3 regions of the Cryobacterium sp. N19 genome follow, and region 3 is predicted to be linked to each of the others. Evidence: riboswitches for the same ligand, from Rfam matches in the RefSeq annotation. Region 3 holds a riboswitch; each other region holds the start of a gene.

What was found. A riboswitch is a leader RNA that binds a small molecule or an ion and turns the genes downstream of it on or off. The one in region 3 is predicted to bind thiamine pyrophosphate.
Region 1: it holds a riboswitch for thiamine pyrophosphate, as region 3 does, so the genes downstream of both, CXY78_RS05330 (3-oxoacyl-ACP reductase) here and thiD (bifunctional hydroxymethylpyrimidine kinase/phosphomethylpyrimidine kinase) in region 3, are expected to answer to the same signal.
Region 2: it holds a riboswitch for thiamine pyrophosphate, as region 3 does, so the genes downstream of both, CXY78_RS04130 (ECF transporter S component) here and thiD (bifunctional hydroxymethylpyrimidine kinase/phosphomethylpyrimidine kinase) in region 3, are expected to answer to the same signal.

Annotation. Positions count from the first base shown of each region.
Region 1 covers NZ_PJJR01000046.1:134,507-141,776, reverse strand. The annotation lists gene CXY78_RS05350 (RNA polymerase sigma factor) at 1-139, shown strand, start outside; gene CXY78_RS05345 (hypothetical protein) at 126-734, shown strand; partial or broken gene CXY78_RS22065 (hypothetical protein) at 1,133-1,201, shown strand; partial or broken gene CXY78_RS05340 (NAD-binding protein) at 1,195-1,482, shown strand; gene CXY78_RS05335 (SDR family oxidoreductase) at 1,568-2,002, shown strand; gene CXY78_RS21550 (hypothetical protein) at 1,999-2,232, shown strand; TPP riboswitch at 2,530-2,630, shown strand; gene CXY78_RS05330 (3-oxoacyl-ACP reductase) at 2,687-3,451, shown strand; gene CXY78_RS05325 (bile acid:sodium symporter family protein) at 3,639-4,667, opposite strand; gene CXY78_RS05320 (extracellular solute-binding protein) at 5,341-6,357, shown strand; gene CXY78_RS05315 (ABC transporter ATP-binding protein) at 6,450-7,270, shown strand, end outside.
Region 2 covers NZ_PJJR01000045.1:32,878-40,147, reverse strand. The annotation lists gene CXY78_RS04155 (ABC transporter permease) at 1-806, shown strand, start outside; gene CXY78_RS04150 (ABC transporter permease) at 817-1,617, shown strand; gene dinB (DNA polymerase IV) at 1,651-2,865, shown strand; gene CXY78_RS04140 (hypothetical protein) at 2,891-3,217, shown strand; gene CXY78_RS04135 (hypothetical protein) at 3,295-3,561, opposite strand; TPP riboswitch at 3,605-3,714, shown strand; gene CXY78_RS04130 (ECF transporter S component) at 3,747-4,400, shown strand; gene CXY78_RS04125 (ABC transporter ATP-binding protein) at 4,405-5,928, shown strand; gene CXY78_RS04120 (energy-coupling factor transporter transmembrane protein EcfT) at 5,934-6,719, shown strand; gene CXY78_RS04115 (AAA family ATPase) at 6,712-7,270, shown strand, end outside.
Region 3 covers NZ_PJJR01000049.1:15,778-23,047, reverse strand. The annotation lists gene CXY78_RS08010 (thiazole synthase) at 1-747, opposite strand, end outside; gene thiS (sulfur carrier protein ThiS) at 744-986, opposite strand; gene thiO (glycine oxidase ThiO) at 983-2,197, opposite strand; gene thiE (thiamine phosphate synthase) at 2,241-2,885, shown strand; gene thiD (bifunctional hydroxymethylpyrimidine kinase/phosphomethylpyrimidine kinase) at 2,909-3,784, opposite strand; TPP riboswitch at 3,776-3,875, opposite strand; gene CXY78_RS07985 (ABC transporter permease) at 3,951-4,340, opposite strand; partial or broken gene CXY78_RS21620 (ATP-binding cassette domain-containing protein) at 4,423-5,085, opposite strand; gene CXY78_RS07975 (histidine kinase) at 5,164-5,652, opposite strand; gene CXY78_RS07970 (transcriptional regulator) at 5,681-6,007, opposite strand; gene CXY78_RS07965 (hypothetical protein) at 5,997-6,470, opposite strand; gene CXY78_RS07960 (DUF2834 domain-containing protein) at 6,546-6,902, opposite strand; gene CXY78_RS07955 (DUF4395 domain-containing protein) at 7,116-7,270, shown strand, end outside.

The DNA of each region.
Region 1 (7,270 bases), on a different contig from region 3:
TGTGCTCGGCGTCAGCGCGAACGCAGCGGCGATCCGGCTGCACCGTGCGAAGGCGCGCCTCAAGCAGGAGCTACTGAAATCCGGCCACTCGACCGGACATATAACTTACGACGAAGGGAGCGAAGATGCACGACGATGACCGTGCGCTGCGCGATCAGCTGCGCGCCGCCGATCCGGCCCGCGCGCTGCCCCCTGCCTCGCCGACGTGGCTCGACCACAGAATGGAGCAGATCATGACCGACCAATCCTCACCCACCACGACCGCCACGCCCGAGACGCCGCGACGCGCGTTCCGGCGGTGGATGCCGATGGCCGGCGTCGCCGCGGGCCTCGCCATCGCCGCTGCAATCGTCGCGCCCCTCGTTCTCGATGGTCCGGAACCCACTGTCGAGTCGCTGCAGCCTTCCATGGGCGGAGGCCTCGCGAGTGGCAGCTGCCTCGTGCTCGAGCCGGCGACCGTCGCGGCGCAGGAGCAGGCGTTCGCCGCGACGGTGCTGCAGATCCAGGGCAACACCGTTGTGCTGGAGGTCACGGAGCGCTTTGTCGGCGAGGTCGCCGACCGCGTGGAGGTGGCGCAGATCGACACGATGACCTCCGACTTCTCAGGCGTGCCCTTCGAGGTCGGCCAGAGCTACCTCGTCGGCGCAATCGATGGAACGATCACGGGATGCGGCGTGACCGGGGCCGACAGTGCCGAGCTTCGCGCGGTCTACGACGCAGCGTTCCCGGGCTGATCCGGGCCCGCGAGAGCGGTCGGGAACGCTGCGTGGAATCGTCCCATCGGCGTCAGACGGTGGGGAGAGGCTCACACAGCATCCGGTTGAACGAGAAATCGCTCCGGGTCGATTCAGGTGGGTACATGATGGGCGTTTGCTTGATCCTGAACCGCAACGATGGCCATAACTTGTTGTCGCGAGCGTCGGCCGCCACAGCGAGAATCACCTAGCACATAATTTTTCGGGTTCAGGCTTCCTCTGCACCAGTAAGCGCGGTCTACCCACCCGACATCGTTTTACGCCGACCATCGCGAGTTCTGGCACTACATGGACCTGATTGTCGATCCTGTCTTTATGTGCCCGATGAAGGTTAGCTCCTCGTCGAACAACAGTCCCTGCTGTTCACCCTCGCCGACATGGAGACCGAGCTGCAAGCGGCGAGAGGACTGCTTCGACGCGCGGCCTGGCGTCGGCGGCGGACTTCGCGATCGCCGAACCAATTCTTGCCACGATGGGGGCGCGCATCGTGCACTGCGGCGACCCGAGCGCCGGACAAGCCGCAAAGATCTGCAACAACATGATCCTCGGAATCTCAATGATCGCCGTCAGCGAAGCATTCGTGCTCGGTGAAAAACTGGGCCTCACCCACCAGGCGCTCTTCGATGTCGCGTCCACGGCATCCGGTCAATGCTGGGTGCTGACCACCAACTGCCCCGTTCCCGGCCCGGTACCCACCAGCCAGGCCAAGCCCGGACGCAGCGGAGCGACTTACCAATCCACGGCTCGTCACTCACGGGAGCTCACATCGCGGGTATCGGAAATTCTCGGACAGCATGGCCCTTGTACCAGCTATGACTACTATCGCAATCATCGGAGCTGGCTCAGGACTCGGGGCCGCCGTCGCGCGGCGATTCGGGGTCGAAGGCTTCACCGTCGCGCTCATCGCCCGCCACCAGGGACGCGTAGATGCCCTCGCCGCCGAACTGCTGGCCGAGGGCATCTCAGCTCACGGCTTCGTCGCCGACGTGCGCGATCCGGCCTCCATCACCCGCACTCTCGAACAGGTCGCAGAGACGCTCGGCCCGATCGAGGTACTGCAATACAGCCCGTTGCCGCAGAAGGACTTCATGCGCCCGGTTCTGGAGACCACTCCTGCCGACCTCGTGGGCCCGATCGAGTTCTCATCTACGGACCCGTCGCCGCCGTGCACCAGGTCCTCCCCGGCATGCGTTTCCTCGGCGCTAACCGCGGCACCATCCTCTTCGTCAACGGCGGATCCGCCGTGACCCCGGGCCGCAATGTCACCGGCACGTCAATCGCATTCGCTGGACAGGCCGCCTACGCACAGCTGCTCAACGAGGCCCTCGGAGAAGAAGGGATCCAGGTCTCCCAGCTCATCATCGGCGGCCGCATCATCGCCGGCGATCCCGAGAAGGACCCGTCAGCGCTCGCTGAGCACCTCTGGAACCTCCACAGCCGTCGCGATCGCTTCCGCCACCAGATCAGCGCTGACTAGAAAGCGTCGTTCACTGTCAGGACCCGCCAGAGCCGGCACAGGTAGCCGATACGTCGATCGGTTCGGGCGGTCGCAGAATCAGATTGCAGGCGACCTCACCGGTGCCGTTCCAGGCGATCCTGCCACCACGATCGGGGTCACCGCACAAGACGTCGGTGGCGTACAGGGTACGCTGCCGGGCCAGACCGTCAAACGCGGAGTTGATGCTGAGCTCCGCGACGACACAGTCGACCAGCCCGGTTGGTTATGAGTTCAGGACGCGAATTTTCCGGTACCAGGCGGTTGCGTATACTCGTTGTCAGCGACACGGGGTGCCGACTGCATGACGGTCGGCTGAGATGACACCCGTTGAACCTGATCTAGTTCGAACTAGCGAAGGGATGTCACGGAGAATTACGTGCACTGCTTTGGTGCCGGATCTCGTCCTTTCGCCTTACCCAAGGTGAAGAAAATCATGCAAATAGCAGAACAGATTGTCCTGGTCACTGGCGGCGCACGCGGCCTGGGTAAAAGCATCGTGCACGCTTTCGCGGCTCTGGGCGCCCGGGTGGTCATCAACTATCGCAACAGCGCCGCAGCGGCGGAAACCTTGGCTTCCGGCTATGGGCCTGAACACGCTCTTGCCGTACAGGCCGACGTCACCGACCCGGCCCAGGTCGCGGCAATGCTCACGCAGGCGCAGGCACATTTCGGCTCCAGCGTGACAACGGTGGTCAATAACGCGTTGGTCGATTTCAGCTTCAACGGCGACGCCCGCTCCGGCGCTGCCGACATCAGCTGGGACGAATTCCAGGCGCAATTCTCGGGCAGCGTCCGCGGTGCCCTGAACACAACCCAGCAGGCGCTGGCAGGCATGCGCGAGGTCGGGTTTGGCCGCATCATCAACATCGGTACCAACCTGTTTCAGAACCCGGTGGTGCCCTACCACGACTACACGGCCGCCAAGGCCGCCCTGCTCTCCCTGACCCGCACCCTCGCCTCAGACCTCGGCCCGCACAACATCGCCGTAAACATGGTCTCCGGCGGGCTGCTGCGCACCACGGATGCCAGCGCGGCTACCCCCGAGGACGTGTTCGACTTCATCGCCGCCTCCACCCCGCTACGCAGAGTGACAACCCCGGCCGAATTTGCGGATGCGGTACTCTTTTTTGCCTCCCCCTGGGCGCGGTCGGTCACCGGGCAGAACCTGGTCGTCGACGGCGGCCTGGTAATGAACTAGGGCAGCGCCGGCCAGGTCAGCCCCACACCAGCTCCACTTCAATGCGTTCCTTATGGGTTGCGGCCACCACGGCGCCGCCTGGCGGCGGCCGCAGTCGCCCATCGAGCAATTGGGAGCTGCCCGGCCCCGTTCGCGGCGTAGGTCCTCGTCCGGCAGGTACTAAAGCCGCGGGGGAGTGACCGACTTGCTAATGCTGAGACCGGGGCGGCGACGGCCGGAAGTCTGCGAGGTTGACCGTGGATCCTGACGCGCGGGCGGTAACCGGCAAGGATTCGGAAATCTCATCGGACGGTAGATCCTTGCGCGCCCAGTAGCTGGCGAGCACCGAACCCGATACGTTATGCCAGACCGAGAAAATTGCCGCTGGCAGCGCGGCTACCGGGTTGAAATGCGCCACGGCTAGGGCGGCAGCCAGGCCGGAGTTCTGCATGCCCACCTCGAAGCTGAGAGCTCGGCGACTGGCGACCGGAAGCCCGAACAGACGCCCAATGTAGTACCCAAGCGTCAGTCCGAGGGAGTTGTGCAGGATCACGGCGACGACCACGAGCACGCCAATCGACAACAGCGTGGAGGCACTGGCGGCGATGACGGCCGCAACCACGACGGTGATGCCGGCTACCGACAGCAGCGGCAAAACATCGAGAAAACGCTCTACCAGGCGCGGCACGATCATGCGCAGCACGAGCCCGAGCACTACCGGAACCAGCACGATCTGCACAATCGACACGAACAAAGCGCCAGCATTGACGGGCAGGGACTCTCCCACGAGTACCAGCACGAGCAGCGGCGTCAGCACGGGGGCCAGCAAAGTCGAAACGGACGTCATCGCCACAGACAACGCGGTATCGCCCTTAGAGAGGTAGACCATCACGTTGGACGCTGTACCTCCGGGCACAGAACCGACCAAAATCATGCCAGCCGTCAGCATGGGCGAAAGCCCCAGCGCGACGGCAATCCCGAAGCCGAGCAACGGCATCACAAAGAACTGGGCCGCAACGCCCAGCAGAAGCGCCCACGGCCGCCTGGCAATAATCGCGAAGTCAACCGGGCGCAGCGTCATACCCATTCCCAGCATGATCACGGCAAGTAGCCATGGGATCGCCACGGTCAGGCCGGAAAATGCGTCGGGGACAGCAAGCGCCAACGCTCCCGCAGCCAAAACAATAACGGCGAACCAACGCCCGACGAATGCGCTGACAGTTCTGATGCGGTCCATGATGAAACCATACCCACAATGGGCAGAAACCTCATGGCCGGCAGGTGCGATTGTGAACAGGAAGCGCGAACAGTTTGCCCACGATTCTGACCGGTTTCAATACGACAAACATGCCGCCTGCGCAACCTCACTTCTCAAAGCTGGCATCTGAACCCCTTGCAGAGCCGCCGGCCTGGTTCGGGTACACGCCGAGCGAGATTAGGTGTGTGCTCCCGTTCGAGGTGGTGAGCTCCACACAGGGATAGTTCTCTTCCGGCGCGATTCCCTCTCGCACAGCGTCAGCGAAGGCGTTTCCTCGATCGAGACAACCGGGTCGAGGTTGATCCAGACGTCGTCGGTCGTGGCACGCACGTAGGGACGGTGCCGGGAGTCATCGCGAGCGGGAAAGCCATTCAGGGCTGCTTGGGCGGCGCGTTCAGCCCGCCTTGCGGCGCGGTGCACGGCGATAGCTGCATACCGTGCTGCGGTGTGTGCACATCGAGTGAACAATAGGCCAAATTTGTGTCATAACGATCGGGTCGAGTAAGTCCCCGCCGTAGCGTGGTGATGTCAATGTCGAAATCACAGGTTTGGCTCGGGGGCGACTTTTTTGGTTGTACCGGGCTCAGAAAAGGACAACCAATTGAATAAGCGCACCATCACCGCGAGCTCCTTCGCGCTCGCCCTGTTGAGCATCGTGGTCTTGACCTCGTGCAGTGCCGCGACCGATACTGCCGCTTCCGGCGACGCCACTGGAACGCTCATCGTGTACACGAACTCCAACTCTGATGGGCGTGGCGAATGGATCACGGAGCAGGCCGCCGCTGCCGGCCTGGACATCGAGATCGTAGGCCTCGGCGGCGCCGACCTCGCCAACCGGATCGTGGCCGAGAAGAATAATCCCGTGGGTGACGTGGTCTTCGGGTTGAACAACATGTTCTTCGAAACGCTCAAGGCCGAGGAGGCTGTCTCCGCGTACACACCGGCCTGGTCCGGCGAAGTCGACAGCACCGCCGGCGACGCGGAGGACGGCGTATTCTGGCCGTTGGTTGAACAGGCCATCGTTATGGCCTACGACACCAACACGGTCAGCGCAGCCGATGCCCCCACCGAGATCGCCGACCTCTGGGACGGCGACCAGTACACCGGCAACTACGAAGTGAACACTGCCCTCGGCCAGGCGACACCACAGCTGGTGCTCGCGGGCCTTCTCGCTCCCTACGCGGACGAGGACGGCGACCTGGGTATATCCGACGATGGCTGGGACCAGGTGCAGGCATACTTCGGGCACGGTTCCCCTGCCGTCGAGGGCACCGACCTGTATGCCCGGTTGATCCGCGGTGAGGTCGATTTCGGCGTGATTCCGAGCAGCGGTATCACGAGTCGTGATACCGAGTACGGCACGGTCACCGGAGTCATCAGCCCCGAAGACGGTGTTCCGTACGTCACAGAGCAGATCGCCGTAATTAACGGCACTCCGCGCCAGGAGCAGGCCGAAGAGTTCATTGACTGGTTCGGTAGCTCCGACGTGCAGGGCCAGTTTGCGGCCAAATTCGCCGCTTACCCCGTGAACACCGAGGCCCGCGCTCAGGCGCTCCCCGCGGTCGTCGAGCTGATCGAATCACTGCCCAAGCAAGACATTGACTGGGCACTGACCCGGGAGCACATCGGCGAGTGGGTCGAGAAGACCGAGCTCGAGTACCTGCCCTAACGGTCATCCGCGCCGACAAGCGCCGACCTCCATCACCCGCCACAAGTCGCCGGGTGCGGCTTCGTCAACAGCCGCACCCGGTGGGAGTTCATATGATTAGATTTGACCACATCGAAGTGCGTTTCGGCGAACACACCGCCATTCCCGATCTCAATTTGGAGGTGAAGCAGGGTGAGTTCTTCACCCTGCTCGGGCCGTCCGGATGCGGGAAAACCACCGCGCTGCGCACACTCGCCGGCTTCATCGAACCGACGAAAGGCGAGATCTATATCGATGGCCAGGCCGCGACGAAGCTTCCGAGCGAGAAGCGCAGCGTGGGAATGGTGTTTCAGAACTACGCCCTGTTCCCGAGTATGAGCGTGTGGGAAAACATCGCCTTCGGCCTGAAGGTGCGCAAGACAAAGAAGATGCAGACGGGTGCCCTCGTCGCGGAAATAGCCGGGCAGGTGGAGCTCACATCGGAGCAGCTCAGCAAGAACGTCTCCGAACTCTCCGGCGGCCAGCAGCAGCGCGTGGCCATCGCGCGCGCGCTCGTGCTCAGGCCGCGCATCCTGCTGCTCGACGAACCCCTCTCCAACCTCGATGCCAAGTTGCGGGTGCAGCTGCGCGAACAGCTCAAAAACCTGCAGCGCGAGCTCGGCATCACGACGGTCTACGTGACCCACGACCAGGAGGAAGCCCTGACGATGAGCGATCGCATCGCCGTGTTCAATCATGGCGTGGTGGAACAGGTGGGAACTCCGGAGGAGATCTACAACCGCTCGAGCACAGAGTTTGTGTGCACGTTCGTGGGTGCCATGAATAAGTTGTCGGGCGAGTTGGTGCAGCGGCTGCAGCGTGGTGGCGGCACCGCTCTGCACCCAAACAAGGCGTCATACCTGAGGCTCGAGAAGGTGTCGCTGCAGCCTCCTGC
Region 2 (7,270 bases), on a different contig from region 3:
TGCTGAGTGCCCCCCTGTTCTGGCTCGGCCTGGTCTACGTCGCGGCCCTCGCCGCACTGCTGATCACCGCCCTGTGGACGGTGGACTCGTTCACCGGGCAGATTTCGCAAACCTGGACCCTCGACAACATCGTGGCGGTGCTCACAGGTTCGCTTTACCAAACCGTCACGCTGCGCACGGTCGGCGTGGCGCTGCTGGTCACGATCATCGACATTGTGATCGCGCTTCCAATCGCGTTCTACATGGCCAAGGTGGCGAGCCCTGGCGCCCAGCGGATTCTTGTGATCGCCATTCTGATGCCGCTCTGGGCGAGCTACCTGGTGAAGGCGTACGCCTGGCGATCGGTGCTCTCCCAGGGTGGAATTTTCGAATGGCTGGTGTCGCCGTTTGGCGGGCACAGTCCCGGTTACGGTCTGCCGGCAACGATCATCACCCTGTCCTACCTGTGGTTGCCGTACGTCATTCTGCCGATCTATGCGGGACTGGAGCGGGTGCCGGATTCACTGCTGGAGGCATCCGGTGATCTTGGCGGGGGTACCTGGGCGACGCTGCGCCTGGTAGTACTGCCCATGATCTGGCCGGCGATCATTGCCGGGTCGATTTTCAGTTTCTCACTGTCGCTCGGTGACTACATCACCGTAAATATCGTCGGCGGGGCCAACCAGATGCTCGGCAACCTCGTCTACACCAACGTGGGGGCCGCGAACAACCTGCCGCTCGCGGCCGCGATCGCGCTCATTCCCATTTTGATCATCTTCGCCTACCTCGCCGCCGTGCGGCGCACGGGCGCACTCAACAACCTGTAGGAGCCCTGCCATGCGTCTGAGTCGCCCCGCCCGTGGTCTGCTCGCGGCCATCACGGCCGTGGTGCTGGCCCTTATTTATCTGCCCCTGCTCGTGGTCTTCGTGAACTCCTTCAGCACCAGCCAGAACCTCACCTGGCCGCCGCCGGGCTTTACCTTGGAATGGTGGGCCAAGGCGTTTCAGAGCGACGGTGCCCTTGACGCGGTGCTGACCAGCCTGCAAGTGGCCCTGGCCTCGACGGCGGTGGCGCTCGTGCTCGGCACGCTCATCTCGCTCGGGCTGCAACGCTTCGAATTCTTCGGCCGGGATGCCATCAGCCTGCTGGTCATCCTGCCGATCGCGCTGCCCGGCATCGTCACCGGCATCGCCCTGAACAATGCCTTCCGCACCGGACTCGGCGTGCAACTGTCGATTCTGACGCTCATCATCGCCCACGCCACGTTTTGTATCGTGACCGTGTTCAACAACGTGATCGCCCGGCTGCGGCGCCTCGGCACGAGCCTCGAAGATGCCTCGTCGGATCTCGGCGCCGGAATCTGGACCACGTTTCGCCTGGTGACCTTTCCCCAGTTGCGGTCAGCCCTGTTCGCCGGCGGCCTGCTCGCCTTCGCCCTGAGCTTTGACGAGATCATCGTGACGACGTTCACCGCCGGATCGAGTGTGAAGACCCTGCCGTTGTGGATTCTGGACAACCTGTTCCGGCCCCACCAGGCGCCGGTCGTCAATGTCATCGCCGTGGTGCTCGTGCTGGTTTCGATCATTCCCATCTACTTCGCGCAGCGCATTGCCGGCGCCGAAAAGGTTGTGCGCTAGCCGTTCGTGACCGGAACGGGTTAGGGTTTTTCGGTGGGCAGACAGGACGGCAGTGGGCGGCAGATTTCGGCGGACGACGTCGATGACCGTTCAGCGACGGTGCTGCACGTTGACCTCGATGCGTTCTTCGTGTCGGTCGAGCTGCTGTCGCACCCCGAATACGTACGCCTGCCGGTGATCGTGGGCCACCGCGGGGGTCGGTCGGTCGTCACGGCGGCCAACTATATTGCGCGGCGCTACGGCGTGAACTCAGCGATGCCGATGGCACTCGCCCTGCGGCAGTGCCCGAACGCGATCGTGCTCGAGCCGCACATGGGCCTCTACCGGGACTATTCCACCCGGGTGATGAGCATTTTCGACGACGTCACCCCGCTCGTGGAACGGCTCGGCATCGACGAAGCCTTCCTCGACGTGGCCGGCGCAACCAATCTGTTCGGCTCCCCGGCCGTGATCGGCGAACTCATCCGCGCGCGGGTGCTCGCCGAGACCGGGCTGGTCTGCTCGGTGGGCGCGGCGTCGACCAAGTTTGTCGCCAAGCTTGCCTCCGGCCTGTCCAAACCCAACGGGCTGCTCGTCGTTCCGGCCGACGAAACGATCGAGTTCCTGCATCCGCTGCCCGTGACGGCCCTGTGGGGCGTAGGGGCGGCCACCGAGCAGACCCTGACCCGCCTCGGCCTGAAACTCATCGGCGACATCGCGCACGCGCCGCTGGACGTGCTGAAAAGGACGCTCGGGGAGGCATCCGGTCACAAGCTGTTCGAGCTGTCCTGGGGGCGTGACCCGCGTTCGGTGACGCTCGAGCGGGAGGAGAAGAGCGTCGGCCACGAGGTCACGTTTGAGCACGACGTGACCGACATTGACCGACTGCGCAGCGAGTTGCTGCGGCAGTGTGACCTCGTTGCGGCACGGCTGCGGAGGGGCGATCTGGTTGCCAGGCGCGTGTCACTCAAGCTGCGCTACACCGATTTCAGCACGGTCACCCGTTCGCGCACCCTCGCCGAGCCCAGCAATGTCGGGCGGCGCATCTACGAGGAGGCCGTGGCCGCGTTCGACCTACTGGCCGCGGCGGGCATCCGCGTGCGCCTGATCGGGGTGCGGGCCGAGCAGCTGGGTACGGCGTCGGGATCGGTGGGGCTGTGGGATCCCGACGAGGATTGGCGGGGCGCCGAGCTGGCGGTCGACTCCGTGACCGAGCGATTCGGGGCGGGAATCGTGCGTCCGGCCTCGTTCTTCAAACCTCGCCCATAAGGCACGAGTCGACTACCCTGTTGGAATGACCAGCCTCCCGGAAAAACTCGCAGAAACGTTCCGTTCCGCCGGTGTGAAATCGGCGTACGGTGACCCCGTGCAAATCGACGGCGTCACCCTCGTACCCGTTGCGCTCACCTATTACGGCTTCGGCGGCGGCGACGCCGGTGAGGGCGGTGCCGGATCCGGCGGAGGCGGGGGCGGAGTGTCGCTGCCGATCGGCGCCTACGTGAAGTCGGGTGGTACCGCCCGGTTCGAGCCGAATGTCATCGCGCTGCTCGCCGTCGGCGCGCCGTTCCTGCTCGTGGCCGGCCGCGCCCTGGCCCGGGTGATCCGTGCCCTGAAGAAGTAGCCGCCCCTGCTGATGCTGCCCGTGGACGGGGCCCGGGCCCCGTCCACGGGCCCAGTTTATAGACTGGGCCCGTGGTCCTAAGGTGGGCCCGGGCGAGTGCCGCGCGGCTTGCGCGCAGAGCGGATGCGGCGCGGCCAGCGCGGCCGACGCGCGAACCGACCCGCGAACCCGCCCTGCGTGAACCGACGGCGCAGCCAGCGTGGCAGCCGACGCCGCAGCCAAGCCGGAAAGTGCCACGGGCCGCTCACCGGTAGGCCCGCAGCGATACGACGGCGGCGCAGAATGAAGCGGCGCATCAATACGAGGTATAGCCCTGCCAGAACGAGCAGAATGCCGATGCTCATCTCGTGATCCCCATGCCACAAGTCTAAGCGGGGCACTAGAATTGAACACGATCACGGGAGTCCGGTACACCGGGCTGAGAGGAAGCTGACCAAGCTTCGACCGTCGAACCTGATCTGGATCATGCCAGCGCAGGGAGGCTTCTCGATCCCGTGCCCTGTATTCACCTACGGAAAGGGCACGAACAGTGCACGCTACAACGACATCATTCAATCAGTCCAGCCGCGACGCATCGACGGCGAAAAAGCCGCGCAACTTTCGCTGGCGCGTCGTCGACATCGTCGTCGCGAGCGTCATTGGCGTGGCGAGCGGCGTCATCTTCTGGGCCTGGGGCCTCGCCTGGTCGCCGCTCAGCGCGATCCTCACGTTCACGCCCGGCCTCGAAGGCCTGTTGGCCGGCGGCTGGTTGTTTGCCGGAGTGCTCGGCGGCCTCATCATTCGCAAGCCCGGTGCGGCCCTCTACACCGAGGTCATCGCGGCCGTCGTGTCGATGCTGATCGGCACCCAGTGGGGCTTCTCCACGCTCATCTGGGGCATCGTCGAGGGCCTCGGCGCGGAGATCGTGCTGGCCCTGTTCTTGTACGCCAACTGGCGTCTCGGCGTCGCCCTCCTCGCCGGCGCCGGCGCCGGCGTGGCCGTTGGGCTGCTCGACACGACCGTCAGCTATGCGGCACTGGATATCGGTTTCAAGGCCGTCTACTTCGTATCCGCCGTCGTATCGGGCACTGTGCTCGCCGGGCTGCTGTCCTGGCTCGCCGTGCGCGGCCTGGCCCGCACCGGCGCGCTCAACCGATTCGCCGCCGGCCGGGAAGGTTCGCGCGCACCCGCCGCGATCAGTTAAGCGGATGCCAGCCCCTTCGTCGCACGCGTCCGCTCGCGGCCCGCAGATTCGGCCCGTGCAGATCGAAGCCCGAGGCTGGGGCTGGCGCCATGCCGGACGCCACAACCAAGCGGTGTCGAGGCTCGACCTGCGGATCGAGCCCGGCGAACGGGTCTTGCTGCTCGGGGCCAGCGGCGCCGGCAAGAGCACCCTGGTGCACGCGTTGGCCGGAGTGCTCGGCGACGCCGAGGACGGCGACGAGACGGGCAGTCTGCTCATTGACGGCAGGCGCGCGGCCGCGGCGCGGGGTCGGGTCGGACTCGTGCTGCAGGACCCGGACTCCCAGGTGGTACTCGCCCGGGTCGGCGACGACGTGGCGTTCGGCTGCGAGAACCTGGCTGTTCCGCGGGCAGAGATCTGGCCGCGCGTGCGGCGTGCCCTTGCCGAGGTCGGTCTGAACCTGCCGCTCGACCATCCCACGTCGAGCCTGAGTGGCGGCCAGAAACAGCGCCTGGCCCTGGCCGGTGTGCTGGCCATGCAGCCCGGACTACTGCTGCTCGACGAACCGACCGCGAACCTCGACCCGGTCGGGGTCATCGAGGTGCGTGACGCCGTCGTGCGCTCTCTCGACCATTCCGGGGCCACCCTCGTCGTCATCGAACACCGCGTTGAGGTCTGGCAGGACGTCGTCGACCGCGTCATCGTGCTCGACCCGACCGGCGGTGCGCTGGCCGACGGGCCGACGCGCGAGATTCTCGCCATCCAGGGCGAGCGGCTGGCTCAGGCCGGCGTCTGGGTGCCAGCCCTGCCACCCCGGTTTCCGGTGCGGCACCCGATCAGCAATCCTCAGAGCCTGTTGCGGGCCGAGGGACTCGCGGTCGGGCGTGTTCCGTTTGGCCGACGCGCGGCATCCGTTGTCGCTGACGGAATCACCCTCTCCGTCGACGCCGGCAGGGCCACCGTCGTGACAGGGCCGAACGGCGCCGGCAAGTCCACCCTCGCCCTGACCCTGGCCGGTCTGTTGAAACCGGCCGGCGGAACGCTGCGCGCGAGCGACAGCCTGGCGGCTGGCATCCCGGCTGAGCCGCACCGGTGGCGCTCCCGGCAGCTGCTCACCCGCATCGGTGCCGTCTTCCAAGACCCCGAGCACCAGTTTCTGGCCGCCACGGTGCGCGGCGACCTGACTATCGGCCCGCACGCCCTCGGACTGAGCCCGGCTGAGCAGACCAGCCGCGTCGACGAGCTCATGCACCGGCTGCGGCTCGACTACCTCACCGACGCCAACCCGTTCACCCTGTCCGGCGGCGAAAAGAGACGGATGTCCGTCGCCACCGTTCTCGCCACCCGCCCTCGCCTGCTCGTGCTCGATGAGCCGACGTTCGGGCAGGATTCCCGCACCTGGCAGGAACTCGTGGGCCTGCTCGCCGAGCTGCTCGACGAAGGCACCGCAATCGTTGCGGTCACCCACGACGCCCAGTTCGTCAGCGCTCTCGCAGATGAGGAGTATCGACTCGGCACGCCGATCACTCTGGGGGTGGCCAAGCCGTGAGCCTGATGACCCCCAGCATCCGCCCCAGCGTGGTTGCCCGCCTCAACCCGGTGGCCAAGCTCGCCGTTGCCCTCATCGTGAGCTGTGCGCTGCTGCTGTCGATCGACTGGGTGTCGGCGGGCGTGGCCCTGCTGCTCGAGGCCGTGCTACTCGCCTGGTGCGGCCTGAGCGCCCGCCATTTCTGGCTGCGCACGGCGCCGGTCTGGATCGCAGCGCCCATGGCATCGATCACGACGATTCTTTACGGTGAAGACTCCGGCGCGCTGCTCTGGCAGTTCGGCTTCATCTCGGTGACCGAGGGCTCCGCCCAGCTGGGTCTGGCCATCGGGCTGAGAGTGCTCGCGATCGGCCTGCCCGGCATCGTTCTGCTTGCCACGACCGACCCGACCGATCTCGCCGACGGCCTGGCCCAGGTACTGCGCCTGCCAGCTCGGTTCGTACTCGGCGGACTGGCCGGGCTGCGACTCGTGGGCATGTTCATCGACGACTGGCATTCGCTCGGACTTGCCCGGCGAGCCCGCGGGGTCGGCGATGGCGGCGGTCTGCGCGGCGCCGCCCGCCGGTTCTTCGGCCCGGCCTTCTCCCTGCTCGTCATCTCGGTGCGACGCGGCAGTAAGCTCGCCACGGCCATGGAAGCCCGCGGCTTCGGCAGCGACGAGCCCCGTACGTGGGCGAGGCCATCGCGCGTTCGGGCAGCGGATGCCGCTCTCGTCGCCATTGGATTTGCCATCGCCGGCATCGCCATCGGCGTCGCGGTGTGGGCAGAGACCTGGAGCTTTATTCTTGCCTGAAGCCAGCCCCAATATCAACTCGTTGCTGGCACCGCTGCTGCGAGCCCTGGCCGCGGCCGGACCGAACCCGGTCGTGCTCCTCGACGGGCCGAGCGGCGCCGGCAAGAGCACCCTCGCCGAGGCCCTCGTGGCCCACTGGCCGGGCGCGAACACGCCGCAGCTGGTGCGGATGGACGACATCTACCCAGGCTGGGACGGCCTCGACGCGGCGGTCGAGCACCTGCACCGGTGCATTCTCCTACCCCGATACAGCGGAAGCCCCGCGGCCTGGCAGCGTTACGACTGGGCCGTGAACGAGCCGGCGGAGTGGCATCCGCTTGACGCCGCCCGACCGCTGATCGTGGAGGGCTGCGGAACCCTCGCCGCCCGGCACGAAGCGCTCAGCGACGTGCGTGTCTGGCTTGCGGCGGACGACGAGCTGCGCAAACGGCGCGCGCTGGGTCGCGACGGCGAAGCCTTTCGAAGCCACTGGGACCAGTGGCAGCAGGAATGGGCCAGCTACCTCTCGCGGGAAACGCCCGAGATTCGGGCAACGGTTCGCCTGCAGGCCA
Region 3 (7,270 bases):
GGCCAGCTCACGCCGCGGGATGCGGCCGGCCAAGGAGGCACGACGGCCAGCGATCACAGCGTGCCGGAAGGCGTCAGCCATGAGAACTGGGTTCTGCGCGCGCGTCACCGCGGTGGCCAGCAGCACGGCATCGCAGCCCAGCTCCATCGCGAGGGCCGCGTCAGAGGCGGTGCCGATTCCGGCGTCCAGCACCACGGGAACGCCGGCGCGGGCCACGATCAGCTCGATATTGTGCGGGTTGAGAATGCCGAGGCCTGTGCCGATCGGCGCCCCGAGCGGCATCACGGCCGCAGCGCCCAGGTGTTCGAGCCGCAGCGCGAGCACGGGGTCGTCATTCGTGTAGGCGAACACCGTGAAGCCCCGCGCGACGAGCTGTTCGGTGGCCTCGACCAGCTCGACCGCATCGGGCAGCAGGGTCTGCTCGTCGGCGATGACCTCGAGCTTGATCCAGTCGGTCGCAAGCGCCTCCCGCGCCAGCTCGGCGGTGAGCACGGCCTCGCGAGCGGTGAAACAGCCGGCCGTGTTGGGCAGCACGCGGATGGAATTCTCCATCAGCAGCTCGAACAGCGAACCGGTGGCGGCCACACTGTGGCGCCGCATCGCGACGGTGGTCAGTTCGGTTCCGGAGGAACGCAGTGCAGCCCCGAGACCATCGACGCTCGGGGCTCCCCCGGTGCCCATGATCAGGCGTGAGGTCAGCTCAACGCCGTCAATGACGAGGCTGTCCGGGGTCGTCGGCACGGTCATCCTCCCTGCACCGCGGTCACGATTTCGATCTCATCGCCCGCTGTCACCGCGGTCGACCACCAGAGGCTGCGCGAAACGACCGCGGCGTTGCGGGCCACGGCCACCCCGACGCGGCTTCCGTCGACTGCATGGCCGTCGGTCGCGATGGCCCGGCCGGTGATCTCGGCCACGAGGTCGGTCACGGTGCTGCCCGGTTGAACAGATCGTCGCTGGCCGTTCACGGCGATGGTTACGGTCACGAGTGGCCTCCTTTCAGTGAAACGGATGCGGGAGCGCGGCTCGAAAATCGGTCCGGTCGAAAGGCCCGCCACCGATCGTCGGCAATTCCCTCGATGAGCTGGAGACAGCGCTCGGCGGCGACCGGGGTGAGCAGTACGCCGTGGCGGAAGAATCCGGTGGCGACAATGAGGCCGGAAATGTCACCGTCAGCGCCCCCGACGCGACCGAGGAGCGGCGCGTTGTCGGGGGTTCCGGGCCTGGCGCGGGCGGTCGTTTCGATCAGTTCGAGTTCACTGACCGCGGGCAGCAGCACCTGGGCGTCTCGCAGCAGCTGATAGACGCCGCCGGCTGACACCACGCCCGAGCCGTCTTCGCGCTGGGTGGCTCCGATCACGAGCGTTCCGTCGGTGCGCGGAACCAGATACACCGGCACACCGTGCACCAGTCCGCGAACGGTGCAGGTGAGCAGGGGTTGCAGGTGCTCGGGCACCCGCAGCCGAAGGATGTCCCCGTAGACCGGGCGAAGCGGCAGGTTGAGGTGTTCGGGCAGCCCGCCCAGTGCTGCGGCTCCGAGCCCGTTGGCCACGACCACCTCAGTGGCTGTGACCGTTGAGCCGTCGAAAAGGGTGACGCCGGTGACGCGGGAGGAGGCATCCGCTGAATTCTCGTGCAGCAACCCGCTGGCCTGCACGCGTATGACGGCGTCCTGGCCGTGGCGCGCGAGCTCCAATTGGATGCACTCGGTGAGCCGGCGCGGGTCGACCTGATGGTCTTGCTCCACCACAAAGGCGCCAGAAATCTGGGGGCTGAGCAACGGTTCGAGCACCCGCGCTGCGCGAACGGTGATGGCCTCGACGCCCAGTCCGTTGACTACCTGCACGCCGCGCAGGTCGGCGAGCGCCTGCCGGTCGGCCGCGTCTGCGCCCACATTCAGGGTTCTCGTACGCTGGTAACCGGTCAGGTAGCTGTCGGGCGCGAGCGAGTCGATGAAGCCGGGATACAGGTTCGAGGAGGCAAGCATGAGCTCGAGCAACGCCTCCTCCTGGTAGTGCAGTTCGCTGACCGCGGCGAGCATTCCGGCCGCAGCAAAAGTGGCACCACCGGCCGGATCCGGGTCAATGACGGCCACCGTGCGGCCGGACTGCGCTACAGCCCAGGCGATGCCGAGCCCGATCACGCCGCCGCCGATGACGGCTACGTCGACCGTACGCTGTGCGCGCCGCTCACTCATGGTCTGCACCGAGGCCGGGCTGAAGCCCTTTAGGGTTGGTCGCATGGACCCGATCACCGCCCGGCTGTATCTCTGCACCGATGCCCGTACGGAGCGCGGCGATTTCGCCGACTTCGTGACGGCCGCGTTCGCCGGCGGGGTCGACATCATCCAACTGCGGGACAAGACCATCGATGCCGCCGAGGAGCTCGACTATCTTGAGATTCTGCGTTCGGTCGCCGACCGACACGCCCGGCTCTGGGCGGTCAACGACCGCGCGGATATCGCCGTTCTCGCTGGAGCGCCGGTTTTTCATGTCGGCCAGACGGACCTGCCGCTGCCCGCCGCCCGTACGCTGCTCGGCGACGCGGCCCGCATCGGCTTGTCGACCCATACCACCGGACAAGTGGATGCCGCTCTCGTCGCTGACAGTCTGGATTATTTTTGCGTCGGCCCGGTCTGGGCCACGCCCACCAAACCCGGTCGGGCAGCGGTCGGAACCGGTCTGCTGCGCTATGCGGCCGAGCAGAGCGCATCCGCTGGCAGCCTTCGCCCGTGGTTTGCGATCGGCGGGATCGACCTCGGTACCATCGACCAGGTGGTCGAAGCCGGCGCCACCCGGGTGGTCGTGGTGCGCGCGATCACCGACGCCGATGACCCGACGGATGCCGCCGAGCGGCTTCTCGCCAGCCTCCCGCCGCTCGGCTAGTCGCGCCCACGTCGTCGCCCCGTTCATCTCATGCCCGCAATCAGGGCAGAATTCGCACGGTCGAAAAGTCGATGAAAGTGGTGGATCGGCCCGTTTCCCTGCCCGACCTCGAGCTCGTCGGCGTGGGCCAGGGCGTCGTGGAGCCAGTCTTTCACTTCGGCCAGGGACTTCGCCCAGTTACCGGTTCTGGCCTGCACCGTGGCCATCGCCGAGGAGAGTGAGCATCCGGTGCCGTGGGTGTTTGTGGTGCGGATGCGCGGCAGGGCGACCTCGACCACGCACTGGGCAAGCAGCCCGTGGGTGTTGACTAGGGCATCTGGGCAGCTCGTTTCGTTGAGATGGCCGCCCTTGACCAGTACGGTAGCACCCGTGCTGTCCGACAATCGTTTGCCCTGCGCGAGGGCCTCCGCCCAGTTGGCGGCCGGCGGCTCAGCGAGCAGAACGGCCAGCTCGGGAACGTTGGGCGTGACCAGGTCAACGTGGCAAATCAGGTCGCGCAGCGCCTGCTCGGCTGCCGGGTCGAGCAGGCGGTCGCCGCTCGTTGCCACCATCACCGGGTCGAGTACGACCAGCGGCGGACGGCACCGGAAGAGCCAGTCGCGCACCTCGGTGATCACATCGAGCTGCGCAAGCATGCCGATCTTCACGGCGTCGATGGTTACATCGTCACTCACGGCGTTCAATTGCTCGCGCAGAAAATCGATCGGCGGGATGTGAACCGAACGCACGCCGCGCGTATTCTGCGCCACCAGCGCACTCACCACAGCCATTCCGTAGCCGCCGTTGGCCGCGATGCTCTTGAGGTCGGCCTGGATGCCGGCACCGCCGGTCGGATCGGTACCCGCGATACTGAGGACTCGGGGAATCTGCCGCAGGGCAAGCCGGGTACGATCGATCATCCGTGACATTCCTTCGCTAGTACTAACTAGACAGGTTCAACGGGTATTGATCTCAGCACGCACAGTATGTGCGGCACCCCGTGTCAAGACTCCAGCCTATACGCGCGCCGGCCGTCAGTACACAAGGGGGCGGGCGGCCGCAACCGCCTGCCCTGATAACACGGATCTAGTGCACCGATTTGCGCTCGTAGAGCGCCCGTGACCAGCCGTAACTGGCGGCCACGATCACGACGCACCACCCGATGGCGAACACGGGGTTCCAGCCGAGTGGGGTGCCGAGCAGCAGCCCGCGAATTGTCTCGATGAACGGAGTGAAGGGCTGGTACTGCGCGAACCACTGCAGCCACACCGGCATCGAGTCGGTCGGCACGAAGCCGCTGCCGAAGAGCGGCAGCACGGTGAGAACGAGGGGCATATTGCTCGCCGTCTCGACGCTCTTCGCCTGGATGCCCATGGCCACGCCCAGCCAGCTGATCGCGTAGGCGACGAGCGCGATCACGCCGGCGACGGCCATCCACTCGAGCGGTGTCGCGGTGGGGCGAAAGCCGATGGCCACGCCGACGACCAGAACGAGGGTGCGGCTTGCGGGCGGCGTCGACGAGGTCGAATTGCTCGAGCAGTTCGGCCACTCGGGTCTTCGACTGCTTCGCTCCGAGGTGGCGAAGGCGCGCCATCAACAAGAGGTTTTCCTCGCCGTTCAGGAGCTTGTCGACCGCCGAAAACTGGCCGGTGCGGCCAATCACGGCGCGCACGCCGTCCTGGTCGCGCACAACGTCGCATCCGTTCACGAACGCCATGCCACCGTCTGGCCGCAGCAGCGTGCTGAGGATGTGCACGGCCGTCGTCTTGCCGGCGCCGTTCGGGCCGAGCAGGGCGGTCACGGTGCCCGCGCTCACTGCGAGGTCGACGTCGTCGAGCTCATTGCGCACGTGACCGTCTTTGGACGACAGGTCGAGCCAGGCCGGCACGCCCGGCTTGACGCCGATGGTGACCTGGCCGAATCCGCTCTCGACCTGCACGGAACCGCGTGAAACCTCGCGGAGCTGGATGCTTCCGTACGCGGTTTTGGCCGAAACGGATGCCTGCGCTCGCGTGATTTCCAGATCGCCGTAGGACAGTTTCGCGTCGAGGTCACCGCCGACCTCGTCGATCTGCACGCTGCCGTGGGACGCCTTGAGTACGGCGTGGCCGGAGACCGTTCCGACCCGGATCTGACCGTGGTCGCTCGCGAAGATCTCGATAGCGCCGACGGGCAGGTTGATGGCCAGGTCGATCGGGGTCGGTGTGTCGTAGGTGGGCATGCTGAAGCTGCCTTTCTGGAGGCGTGTCGGTGTGGCCCTGCGGGTTCGCGGGGCCGGCTGTTGCTGCGGGTGGGCGCCTTAGCGCGCCCAGCTCGCGAAATTGTCGCCGGCGCGCAGCGTGCGCTGCGCGGAGCGGCGTTGCCGGGGTTGCACGGCGGCGGCGACCGCACGCACCAGCCAAGTGTTGACCGACAGTCCGTCGGCGGCGGCCGCGTCGTCCACCCGCGCTTTGAGGGCGTCGGGCAGGCGCAGCGTCGTGCGCGAGGTGCTCGTGTCGTCAAGATCGACGGATGCCGCGGGTCGCTCGTCGCCGTCTACCTCGATACTCGACTGGGTCACCACGAATTCGATCTCGCGCCCGCGCAGCCGCAGGTCGACCGGTCCGGGGGCGAGGTCACGGGTGATCTCGGCGGCCGCCGCCGACAGCACGTCGAGCAGCACGAGCCGCGTTGCCGCATCGAGCCCGGCAGCAAGTCGCTCGGTCGCAGCGCGCGTGTCTGCGCTGCCGTTGTCGGCGGCATCCGCTAGCTGGTGCTGCAGGTCGTTGACGTACTGTCCGAGTTCCATATCACCATGGTGATACCACGGCGGTTAGTCATAATAATGTCATGCTAGTCGGGGCTTCGGCCGACAGCTCGCGGAGCGCCGCCAGATGGCCGTCGATGGCCGCGCTGCCGCGCCGGGTGAGGGCCACGCTGGTGGTGCGGCGGGCATCCGCTCGTGCTGGCGAGGCTTGTTTCACGGTCACTACGTAGTCGAGCTCGATCAGGTTGCGGATGGTCTTCGAGAGCGTCGCCTCGGTCAGTTCCAATGTGGCGGCGATGGTGGTGAATTCCGCGGCGCCGGTCGCCCGAAGAAGCGCGCACAACCGCAGACGGGTTGGCGCGTGGATTGCGTCGTCGAATCGGGGGTCAGCAGCCACGGAGCAGTTCCCGGGCGTTCGCGAGGTCATAGAGTGCTGAGCTGACGAGGGCTACGACGAAGACGACCGCAGTGGTCAGGACAATCCAGGCGCGCTGGTCAGTGACCTCGAACACGATCGAGAGCACGAATGCTCCGAGCATGACGACGCTCAGCACAATGAGAATCATCAGGCTCAGTGGGCCGGCCGGGCCGGGAATCTTCACCAGGCGCATCTGCTTACGCACGAGATGATCAATGCCGAAAAGTGTGAGGCAAGCACCGGCCGACACCATCATCATTCCGAAGGCGACACCCGCAGCCGGCGACGCGATCAGGGCTGCGATGGCAAGGGCCTGCGCCGGAGCGGTCCACCAGGTCTGCGATTTGAGCCATCGTCCGAGCCGCCGCCGGTCCGTCGCGATGCCGGCGAGCGCGGCGCGCGCCGACGCCGCCACCGCCGTGGTTGCACTTTCAGATTCCATGTCGGTAAGTCAATCACTTGCCGTGTCGTTAAGCAAGAATCGGGCTGCGCGCTGTACCGGCCAGGGCTTGAGCGGTCAGGTCAAGGGCGGTCGCGCCGCTGGCGTACGCGCCGCCGCCAGGGTGCGCTCGCGCATCGCGAGGAACAGCGGAAAGGTGAAGGCGAAGGCCGTTAGACCCGAGAGAACGACGTAGAGCCAGCCCCGCTTCATGCCGAGGCGTCGCGCCTCAACGATGATCAGGATGCTGCCAGCCACCGCGGCGATGAGCAGGTCGACCGTGAGTGACGACACCGCCGGCCCACTGTTCACCCAGTCGCCGACGAAGTCGCGCAGCTGAATTATCGCGATCACGTTGTAGCTCCAGGTTCCGGCGAGCCCGGCGAGGCTCAGCGCCAGGTAGACGAAAGCGAGCGGGGTCCAGTGTTTGGTCATGCCGACATTATGCTCGCCGGTCATCGCATATTGTCTCCGACAGCAGCCAGCAGTGTCGCTCTAGAGACTCGCACGCTCGTGTCGATGTACGCGTCCATTAACTCCGGGGGCACGAACAATTCCCGAGCCTGGAGCCGGCGAACCGGCGATTTCGCGCCAGGGGCGCCGCAGCGCTGAGCGCGCGAAGAGTCAGTCCTGTGAGCGGCATCGCTCTTGCGTGCGCTGACAATCATTGCCCGATCGACGAACGATTCACTCGCGCAGAATTCGGTCCGCGAGTTTGTGCAGTCGTCGAGCTTCGATCATCACAGGACCAAACGCCCCGGGGTGCGGCCGTCGAGCCGCCCGCGCAGCTTCCTTAGGAGGAC